DNA from 2 places in the Paenibacillus pedocola genome. Region 1 is predicted to be linked to the other one. Evidence: riboswitches for the same ligand, from Rfam matches in the RefSeq annotation. Region 1 holds a riboswitch; the other holds the start of a gene.
The links. A riboswitch is a leader RNA that binds a small molecule or an ion and turns the genes downstream of it on or off. The one in region 1 is predicted to bind cyclic di-GMP.
Positions count from the first base shown of each region.

Region 2: it holds a riboswitch for cyclic di-GMP, as region 1 does, so the genes downstream of both, QU597_RS27505 (flagellar assembly protein A) here and QU597_RS03035 (transglutaminase-like domain-containing protein) in region 1, are expected to answer to the same signal.

Region 1 is NZ_CP134223.1:689,376-694,617, reverse strand. It holds rRNA gene QU597_RS03045 (23S ribosomal RNA) at 1-286, opposite strand, end outside; rRNA gene QU597_RS03040 (16S ribosomal RNA) at 530-2,077, opposite strand; gene QU597_RS03035 (transglutaminase-like domain-containing protein) at 2,448-3,257, opposite strand; cyclic di-GMP riboswitch class I at 3,272-3,352, opposite strand; cyclic di-GMP riboswitch class I at 3,427-3,507, opposite strand; gene QU597_RS03030 (class D sortase) at 3,628-4,278, opposite strand; gene QU597_RS03025 (GtrA family protein) at 4,331-4,732, opposite strand; gene QU597_RS03020 (glycosyltransferase family 2 protein) at 4,722-5,242, opposite strand, start outside.
Region 2 is NZ_CP134223.1:6,194,659-6,199,900, forward strand. It holds gene QU597_RS27485 (ABC transporter permease) at 1-399, opposite strand, end outside; gene QU597_RS27490 (ABC transporter permease) at 389-1,201, opposite strand; gene QU597_RS27495 (ABC transporter ATP-binding protein) at 1,191-2,306, opposite strand; gene QU597_RS27500 (FUSC family protein) at 2,613-3,713, shown strand; cyclic di-GMP riboswitch class I at 3,913-4,003, shown strand; gene QU597_RS27505 (flagellar assembly protein A) at 4,033-5,242, shown strand, end outside.

The DNA.
Region 1 (5,242 bases):
AGCCCCTTGGTTTAGGCTGTTCCGCGTTCGCTCGCCGCTACTGACGGAATCACTATTGTTTTCTCTTCCTCAGGGTACTTAGATGTTTCAGTTCCCCTGGTCTGCCTCTACACACCCTATGTATTCAGATGTGAGTAACTGCGAATTACCACAGCTGGGTTTCCCCATTCGGACACCCCCGGATCAAAGCTTGCTTACAGCTCCCCGAGGCAGTTTCGTTGTTCGCCACGTCCTTCGTCGGCTCCTGGCGCCTAGGCATCCTCCGTGTGCTCTTATTAGCTTAACCAATGCGTTCTCCCGAAGGAAACCGCCAGCATCGCTATAATTGAAACTTGTTTACACAAGTTCAGCTTAAAGGAATATTCTAAAACGCAAATTCGTTTCGGTATCCAGTTTTCAAGGATCAAGGTACTGCTGAGAGCTTAAACTCTCAAAACTGACCAACGAGTGAGTAACAGGCCTAAACCTGAGTTTTGGAAGCTGAGCTTCCGATTTGAATGTTTCCGTTGCAGGAAACGATTCTCCATAGAAAGGAGGTGATCCAGCCGCACCTTCCGATACGGCTACCTTGTTACGACTTCACCCCAATCATCTACCCCACCTTCGGCGGCTGGCTCCCTTGCGGGTTACCCCACCGACTTCGGGTGTTGTAAACTCTCGTGGTGTGACGGGCGGTGTGTACAAGACCCGGGAACGTATTCACCGCGGCATGCTGATCCGCGATTACTAGCAATTCCGACTTCATGCAGGCGAGTTGCAGCCTGCAATCCGAACTGAGACCGGCTTTGCTGGGATTGGCTCCACCTCGCGGTTTCGCTTCCCGTTGTACCGGCCATTGTAGTACGTGTGTAGCCCAGGTCATAAGGGGCATGATGATTTGACGTCATCCCCACCTTCCTCCGGTTTGTCACCGGCAGTCACTCTAGAGTGCCCAGCACTACCTGCTGGCAACTAAAGTCAAGGGTTGCGCTCGTTGCGGGACTTAACCCAACATCTCACGACACGAGCTGACGACAACCATGCACCACCTGTCTCCTCTGTCCCGAAGGCCACCTCTATCTCTAGAGGATTCAGAGGGATGTCAAGACCTGGTAAGGTTCTTCGCGTTGCTTCGAATTAAACCACATACTCCACTGCTTGTGCGGGTCCCCGTCAATTCCTTTGAGTTTCAGTCTTGCGACCGTACTCCCCAGGCGGAGTGCTTACTGTGTTAACTTCGGCACCAAGGGTATCGAAACCCCTAACACCTAGCACTCATCGTTTACGGCGTGGACTACCAGGGTATCTAATCCTGTTTGCTCCCCACGCTTTCGCGCCTCAGCGTCAGTTACAGCCCAGAAAGTCGCCTTCGCCACTGGTGTTCCTCCACATATCTACGCATTTCACCGCTACACGTGGAATTCCACTTTCCTCTTCTGTACTCAAGCCATCCAGTTTCCAGTGCGACCCCAGGTTGAGCCCAAGGTTTAAACACCAGACTTAAATAGCCGCCTGCGCGCGCTTTACGCCCAATAATTCCGGACAACGCTTGCCCCCTACGTATTACCGCGGCTGCTGGCACGTAGTTAGCCGGGGCTTTCTTCTCAGGTACCGTCACTCCGGTAGCAGTTACTCTACCGGACGTTCTTCCCTGGCAACAGAGCTTTACGATCCGAAAACCTTCATCACTCACGCGGCGTTGCTCCGTCAGGCTTTCGCCCATTGCGGAAGATTCCCTACTGCTGCCTCCCGTAGGAGTCTGGGCCGTGTCTCAGTCCCAGTGTGGCCGTTCACCCTCTCAGGTCGGCTACGCATCGTCGCCTTGGTGAGCCGTTACCTCACCAACTAGCTAATGCGCCGCAGGCCCATCCCTTAGTAGCAGATTGCTCCGCCTTTCATCCTTTTCTCATGAGAGAAAAGGAATTATCCGGTATTAGCTACCGTTTCCGGTAGTTATCCCAGTCTGAGGGGTAGGTTGCCTACGTGTTACTCACCCGTCCGCCGCTAAGCTTATCCCGAAGGATAAGCTCCGCTCGACTTGCATGTATTAGGCACGCCGCCAGCGTTCGTCCTGAGCCAGGATCAAACTCTCCAAATTGGTATTTAGAAAGAGCGATTGCTCATTTTGAAACATCTGACGAGAATTTGCATTCTCTAATTTCGGATCTCACCGAAGTGATTTCCGATACTCACTCGTTGTTCAGTTTTCAAAGATCAAGCTCGTTGTCAGTGTCGATTAGCTCGCCACCAGCAACTCTTATAATATATCACGTTTGATTTAGAAACGCAAGCTTTTTCTGAAATTTCTTATTCGGTCATTTCAGTCAAACTTTCGTGCGCTCTAACAACGCTTACCTATAATACCGCAGATACCTATTGAAAAGCAACCCCCTTAACTAAAAAAGATAACCTGCTTAATCCTTAAGCAGGTTATCTCACGTATTGTCTGGGGTTTATATAATGAATTATTAATAGAATTTTGCAGCGCTATATTTGCTTGCTATTTTGATCAATGCTGTTTCTTTACTGTTCTTAGTCAACCCGGCATCAACTGTTGTATCGATTGTTACCCATTTACCGTTAAGCAATACTTCATTCCAAGCATGGTACGTTGAAACATAACTGGTATTGCCCATTACCAATTTAGTCGGGATTCCTTCACTGCGCAGCATGGTTGCAAATAGCGAAGCATAATCGTAGCAGATCCCTTTTTTGGTGAGCAATGTGTTGTCGTTCTTGGGGATATAATCCTGCGTTACAGTTGCAGCCAGTTTGTAGTCGTACTTCACATTTGCAACAATGTAGTTATAGATGGCTGTTACTTTAGCTTCATCTGTTGTCAGGCCTTGCGTAAGCTGTTTAGCTTTCTGGATGGATTTATCGGAGGAGCTCCATTTGACGTTCTGTACGGAACTCAGGTATACGGCGTTGGCATTGCTCAAGTTAAGTTCTACATTTTCGGAAGAAATTACTTTATATTTGTTGCCGCTTGTATTCTCAAGAATAGATACTTTATATGTGCCATTCCCCTGTTGCAGTGGAAAGGATTCTGTGGATTGAAAAGCATATAAGTTGTAGGTGTAGCTGTTGCCATCCTTAGTGATCATGACTTTGATACGCTTGTCTGCGGGGACATCATAGGAAACTTCGACAACGCCCTGATCCAGTTTCGCTGTATTTAACCAGCCCGTAGTTGCAGTTGCAGCTGAAGCTGGGCTTGTCTGAACGGAAGTGACTACGACAAACAACGTTAATAACATAAAATAGAACTTTTTCATTGGATAAAACCCCTTTCGGTAGCTGGCTGCCATCCTTTCGGGAAGGCCCTTTAGCTTTGCGTCCCTACCTTTCGATAGGTTTGCCGTTATCGTTGCAGCTTTATCTGTTCTCTCATCTACCAATAAATGCTAGATTTCTCTCAAAAAAGCAAACAAAAAAAGCCCCTCATTCGGTAGCTGGCTGCCATCCTTTCGGGAAGGCCCTCTAGCTTTGCGTCCCTACCTTTCGATAGGTTTGCCGTTATCGTGTATAGCTTTTATAGTTATATAGTATCATATTGTCATCTATATACAAGCCCCAAATTGCTAGATTCCTACCATTTTCCACTAAAATTCTTCATAATTCGGGTCACAGCTCCTTAGCCTCAAATCAGGACAATTTTGCGTGGATTATCAAGCGGTGTGTCGGATTTACCAGCGGATCACAAGTAATCAGAGTAAGGATTTTATTAATGTTATCTCCATTCAGCACCGATACATCCGTCGGCTCTACTACGGAAATATCATAAACCTCGTATTGGTACTCTTTTGTACTCGTTTTGATCGAGATTGTGTCTCCAATCTTCACTTCATTCAACCGGTTGAACAGTCTTCCCGTAGTTCTTGACCGGTGAGCGGCAATAGCTGCATTTCCGACTTCGCCGAGCGGAGCCGTCTCCTTCATATGGGCAGCAGCATGCTTCATATTAGACTTGGTCGCCCCCTCTAAAACAGGCAGCTTCAAGTCAATCCGGTCAATCTGGATAATTCCGATGATCTTACCGCCCACCTTAATCTCCGGGGAGGGCTGTGCTGATGGCTGCACCTGTTCTTCATCTGCTGATTCCTCTGTGAGCAGTTGAGTCACCTCTGCGTACGGTTTTTCCAGATCCGGCTGAGAGGTCGGGGCTATCTCACTATAAGCCTGTTCGGCCTCTTTCAGCAATTTATCCTGTTGTCTGTCGTTATACCACTCGTTCGCTTTCGGATACAGCATGACAAGGATTCCGGCCAGTATAATCAAATAGGAAAACTTCCGCATATACATCACCCCGTTAGTCTGGAACCGGGCAAGCCCTGTTCTAATATTTGTCTTAAAATACCCACATGCGGCTTCCGAAGAAATTGATAATCACAGTGACAAACGTAACGAGCACCTTGGCAATCAATACCTGAAGCCCGAAGCTGTCTGTCAGAAGATGCATCAGCAGCACTGATATTCCAAGCACCACCAGATTGAGTACGATAAATTTCACCAGCTGCAGCCGGTCAGATCCAGCCTTAACGGCGTCACGGTCACGAAAAGTCACTTTTTTGTTCCAAAAGAAGCTGTTTGCTGTTCCTGCACTATAAGAAATGATCTGTGCCGGGGTATTGATCATCCCCAGTGAATGAAGCAGGGTAAATACTGCAAAATCAATCAGCGTATTCAGCAGCCCTACGGCATTGAATTTTAAAAACTGGATAACCCCCGCGTTCAGCCTCTTATCTGCCATCGTCATTGTCCTCTCGCATTTCATCATGCTCTCCGTCACGGTAGCCTTTGGTTTCGCGCACGATATAGAGCGGTCTATCCTTGGATTCATCATAAATACGTCCGATATATTCTCCGATTACCCCAAGCAGCATCAGCACGATACCGTTAAATAGTAAATTGACACCCACTATGGAAGCCCAGCCGGGAACCGTCCAGGAAGTAAATAACTTTTGAAACAATACAAAGAACAGGTACAGGAAGCTGGAGAAGGACAGGAAAAAGCCTATATATGAGGCTATTTTGAGCGGCTTATGTGAAAAGGAGGTGATGCCGTCGAGCGCAAACCGGATCATTTTCTTCAGCGGGTACTTAGTCTCTCCGGCGAACCGCTCCTCCCGTACATATTCAACCATCGTCTGCCGGAAGCCCACCCAGCTCACCAGACCTCTGACATAACGATTCTTCTCCTTCAGTCCACGCAGCACATCGCATACTTTGCGGTCAATCAGCCGGAAGTCGCCGGTATCCG
Region 2 (5,242 bases), 970 kb from region 1:
CACGGAGGTGAAGCCAAGCTTGATGCCGGCAATAGTGAACAGGATCAGAAAGGAAGCCCCGATAATAACGTCTGGACTGACGATCAGCACATTGTTCAGCGAGAGCAGTGCGTTCTTCGACCGGCGGCTGCGGCTGCGCTGGATGGCAAGTGCACCAATGACCGCCAGCAGCGTGGCAATTGCCGAAGACAGGAGCGCGATCACCAGCGTGTTGATCACGATAATGATCAGACGCGTATCCTGCAGAACTTCCCGGTAATAATCGAGCGTGAAGCCCTCGAATTTATGCATCGTACCGCCGCTGTTGAACGAGTAGTACATCAGATAGAAAATCGGCGCGTACAGCACGACAAACACCAGCACCAGATACAGGTTAGCAATCCCGTTTTTATTTTTCATGCCGCACCCCTTTTCGCGAGCTGCCCGTAAGGATCATGAACAGCGCCATGATGGCGATCAGGAAGACGGCAACCGTCGAGCCCATGCCCCAGTCCTGCGTAACCAGGAAGTGCTGTTCAATCGCGGTGCCCAGCGTAATCACCCGGTTGCCGGCGATCAGACGCGTAATCATAAACAGCGACAGCGCCGGGATGAATACAGCCATACACCCGGAACGCACTCCGGAGACCGTTAGCGGAAAAATAACCCGCCGGAACGTCGTCCACCCGGAAGCGCCCAAATCGCGCGCGGCATCCACGAGAGACAGGTTCAGCTCCTCAAGGGCGCTGAAGATCGGCAGAATCATGAACGGAATAAAAATATACACTGAGACAAACACAAAGCTGAAACCTGTAAAGAGAATTTGCTGCTCCCCGAGCCCCAGCAGGTCGAAGAAACTGTTCACCGGCCCGAAGGTGCCGAAGATCCCGATAAACGCGTACGTCTTCAGCAGCAGATTGATCCAGGTCGGCAGAATAATCAGTAGCAGCCACAGCTGCTTATGCTTCGTGCGGGTCAGCAGATAAGCGGCCGGATACGCTACAAGCAGCGAGAACAGCGTGATCAGGAACGCATACCAGAAGGAGTTCAGCATCATTCTCATATATACCGGCGTAAAGAAATTCACATAATTGTCCAGCGTCAGATGCCCGTCCAGATCAAACAGGGAATAGTAAATGACCAGCAGCACCGGCGCGATAACAAACAGGGCAATCCATAAGTAATAAGGGATAAGATAATACGACCGGCCCTTATTGTTCATGGCTCTCCACCTCGCCGTAAGCTTCCAGACGTCTGTCGAATTCTTCCTCCGTTTCACCAAAACGCATCACATGAATCGCTTCCGGATCAAAATAGAGCCCGATCTCGCTGCCCACCTCAGCCTTGCGAGTGGAGTGCACCAGCCATTCATGGCCGGATTCATCATAGCAGCTGATCTCGTAGTGTACTCCCCGGAAGAGCTGGGAATCGACGCGCACCTTCAGCTTGCCCTGCTCAAGCGCGGCTATTTCCAGATCCTCCGGACGGATCACGATTTCGACCGATTCATTCGGCTTAAGCCCCGCATCCACGCATTCAAAACGTTGGCCGCCCCATTCCACCAGATAATCCTCAATCATAACACCGGGTACGATATTCGACTCTCCAATGAAATCGGCGACGAAACGGTTGATCGGCTCATCGTAAATATCGTTCGGCGTACCGCTCTGCTCGATTTTCCCTTTGTTCATGACAAAGATCCAGTCTGACATCGCCAGCGCTTCTTCCTGGTCATGGGTAACGAAGATAAACGTGATGCCGAGCCGCTGCTGCATTTCCCGCAGGATATACTGCATCTCCGTACGCAGCTTCAGGTCTAGCGCGGACAACGGCTCGTCCAGCAGCAGCACCTGCGGCTCGTTGACGATTGCGCGGGCAATCGCTACACGCTGTCTTTGTCCGCCGGACATTTCGTTGATCGCACGCTGTTCGTAGCCGACAAGGTTGACGAACCGGAGCGCTTCCTGCACCTTTTGGGTAATGACATCCTTTTTAAGCTTCTTAATGCGCAGTCCGAAAGCCACATTCTCGAATACGTTCAGGTGGGGAAACAGGGCATAATCCTGAAACACCGTGTTTACCTGACGCTCATTGGCGGGAATGTGGTTGATCATTTTACCGTTTAGATAAATAGAGCCTTCAGTCGGTTCGGCAAAACCGGCGATCAGACGCAGAATGGTCGTCTTGCCGCAGCCGGACGGTCCCAGCAGTGTATAGAATTTACCGCGTTCGATTTCGAAGCTGACACCTTTTAACACGGCCTCCTCATCATCATATTGCTTAGTAACCTGGTCAAAAGAAATAATAGTGCCTTCCGGGGTAGCGATAGCTAACGACCTCCCTTACCTTATGTATTACAAACCTTTTTACCCTCATCTAACAGCGCACAATCGGCCTTGACGGGCTCAGCACTGCCTAGGCGACAATTCTGTCCCTCCGCTTCGACAGCATTTCATATCATATATGATATAGGATGTATCCCATATATGCGATAGCTAACAACGCTTATAGCCCTGCAGAATCTTAACAAGTTCGTAAAAAATAGCCCCCTTTACGCTGCGTATGAGGTGCTATAATGAAACCGTCTGAAAATACTTTGAAAATTCCTCTTTTTATGAAAGAAGATGACTGAAATGAACGAGGGGTTACAAGACCGCCTTGAGAAATTTGGATTATCCCTTTATATGATACGGATCACTCTGGCTGCATCGCTCTCCTGGGTGGCAGTTCATAGTCTGTACGGTGACCATTACTTATATTTTGCCCCGCTTGCAGCTATTCTGATCACCCAAGGAACAGTTAAAGCCTCGCTTGAAAAAGGCCTCTACCGCCTGCTGGGCATTGTGCTCGGCGGAACGGTCAGCCTGATTGTCGGCCGCTTCCTGGATATCGGTATTCTCTCGATCCTGCTGATCCTGCTGCTGGGTATCGGTATTGCCACCGCGTGCCGGATTAATATTCAGGCTGTCTCACAGGTTGGCGTGACCTCTGTTCTCGCGCTTACCTTCTACCATGATCACTATATTGTGTGGAGGGTTGCCGAGACCCTGATCGGCGTACTGATTGCCTTATTGATCAATATGATTATCGTCCCGCCCAAAGGGTTCGTCAAGGTGAAAAGCCTGGCACTCGAAGGAAGCCTGCTGCTGGCGGATTCCCTGAGCGGGATGGCCACTGGCGGCAGAGACGCAGCAAAAGCCCAGAAGGCGCTGACCCGCTCCGGGGAACTGCTCGCGAAGAGTGTCCGGCTGCGCCATGAAATGCAATTCACCTTATCGCACTACCCCTGCCGCAGCGGACTGCGCGGGTTGACGCAGGCTACGGCCCATCTGCAGAAGGTTCACTTCTACGTCAAAGAGATTGCCGACGAGCTCTCTCTGCTGCCCGCGCATTATGCTGCCGCAGACTGGATGGTGGAGGTTGCCGGCGCAACTGCCGACTGCATCGCCCTGTACGGGACCAAGACATTGTCGGACGCCGAAGTCCAGCGCTCACTGCAGGAGTCGCTCCGGCATGCCCGTGATCTGCAGCTGGCCTGGTTCTCCGAGCTGCAGGGAATATGCCCGCTGACGGCTATCCGCGACCTCGGTGCTGTCTTCTCTCACCTCAACCGGGTGCTGGAGGTCATCGAACAGGCCGATTATGCGGCAGTTTCAGCCGCACCTCTGCCGGCAAGAACCGAAGCAGCGCGCGGTATTCATCTTGTAAATAATGGACTCTCCCACAAGCTTTAAGCTTGGGAGTGTCCTTTTTTTTGCTGATGCAAAATCTTATATATTTCAGGTGAAATTACAGTTGAAAACCTGCTCATCTAGGAATAAAATTAGGATTGTTTAAAGAATTTGTCGAAATTCAGTACTATAGTACCAGTTATGATCATTTTATTGTCGAACACTTCATCAAATGACCTCATGCTGAGTATTTATCATGTTTCATGTATAAAGGCAAACTGCCTGAAAGGGCGGGACGCAAAGCAATGGGCCTAACAATGCCGCTGTGCATTCATGGCTGCCAGGCTGCCGGTTTGATAATACGAAAAGCGAGGTTATACCTATGCCGCAGCGCACCCTTGACCATTCCCGGCATGTGTTCAATAAAACAATGCCGGCCTTTAGCACTACTTTCCCCATGGAGTCCTCTACCCCGTCCTATCCGGTCAGCGGAATGGGCGGAAATGAAGATAAGGATGGAATAATCATTGTACAGAATGATCAGATTTTCATCACCCCCCCTTTACGAGGCGGCAAGGCTGCCCTGATTTCTGCTGTTCACCCTGTCGTCCTGAAGATAGACGGCGGGAAGGTAACTGAACCTACCAGGGTCACTTCAGCCAATCATTTGAGCTGGGAGATCAGCGAGAAGCCGCAATACCAGATTACTATTTCCGAGGATAAGCTCAGAGCCTACTTTACCCTCTACCGTGTGGAGAAGTACTCCTGGAAGCTTGTGAATTGCCCCGCCTCCGCCGAAGTCTCTGTCCGGGCGGAGCCGGACTATGATCTGCTGCTGTCTAAGCTGACTGTAGATCAGATTCTGGCCGGCTTTCCGAAGAGCTCCTTCATCCCTAATCTCAACATCCCTGCCCTTTACGCCGAATTGAATAATCCGACCTATCTTCCGGTCTGCATTGCTGTGGGCAAAACCCCGGTTCCCGGTACCAACGGCCGGCTGGAGCTCTTGCTGCATCCGGATATGACCGAAGAATTCAGCAGTTCGGAAGCTCCCGACCCTATGAATTATCTGGGTTATCCGGGGATTGCGTCTGTCCAGCCGGGAGAAGTGCTTGCCCGCAAATTGCCTCCGCGGGAAGGATTGCCCGGCTTTGACGTGTATGGCGGCATTCTGCCGTCACCCCAGCCGGAAGATATCCGCCTGATGCACGCCGCCGATACCTCGCTGCTACCAGACGGAGAAATTATCGCACTGCGTGAAGGAAGACCCCGGATCACAGGCATCGGCACACCGCTGGTGAGTATTGATTTCCCGTCTGCCTATATTATGCCAGGGGGCATGGACACAGCAGACGGAGCCTTTATGTTCGCAGGGGATGTGGTTGCACCGGAAGGAGTCAGGGACCAATCCATCATTGAGGCTTTAGGCAATGTCTACATATACGGCGATGTCCAGGGTGCTGTGATTGCCGCCACAGGCAGCATTGTAATCCGGGGAAAGGTAACAGACTGCCAATTATATTCCGGCTGTTACGGAGCGAGACAAGGGCGGCTGCACCTGCAACCCGCTCACCTGATTGAGGAAATAACAG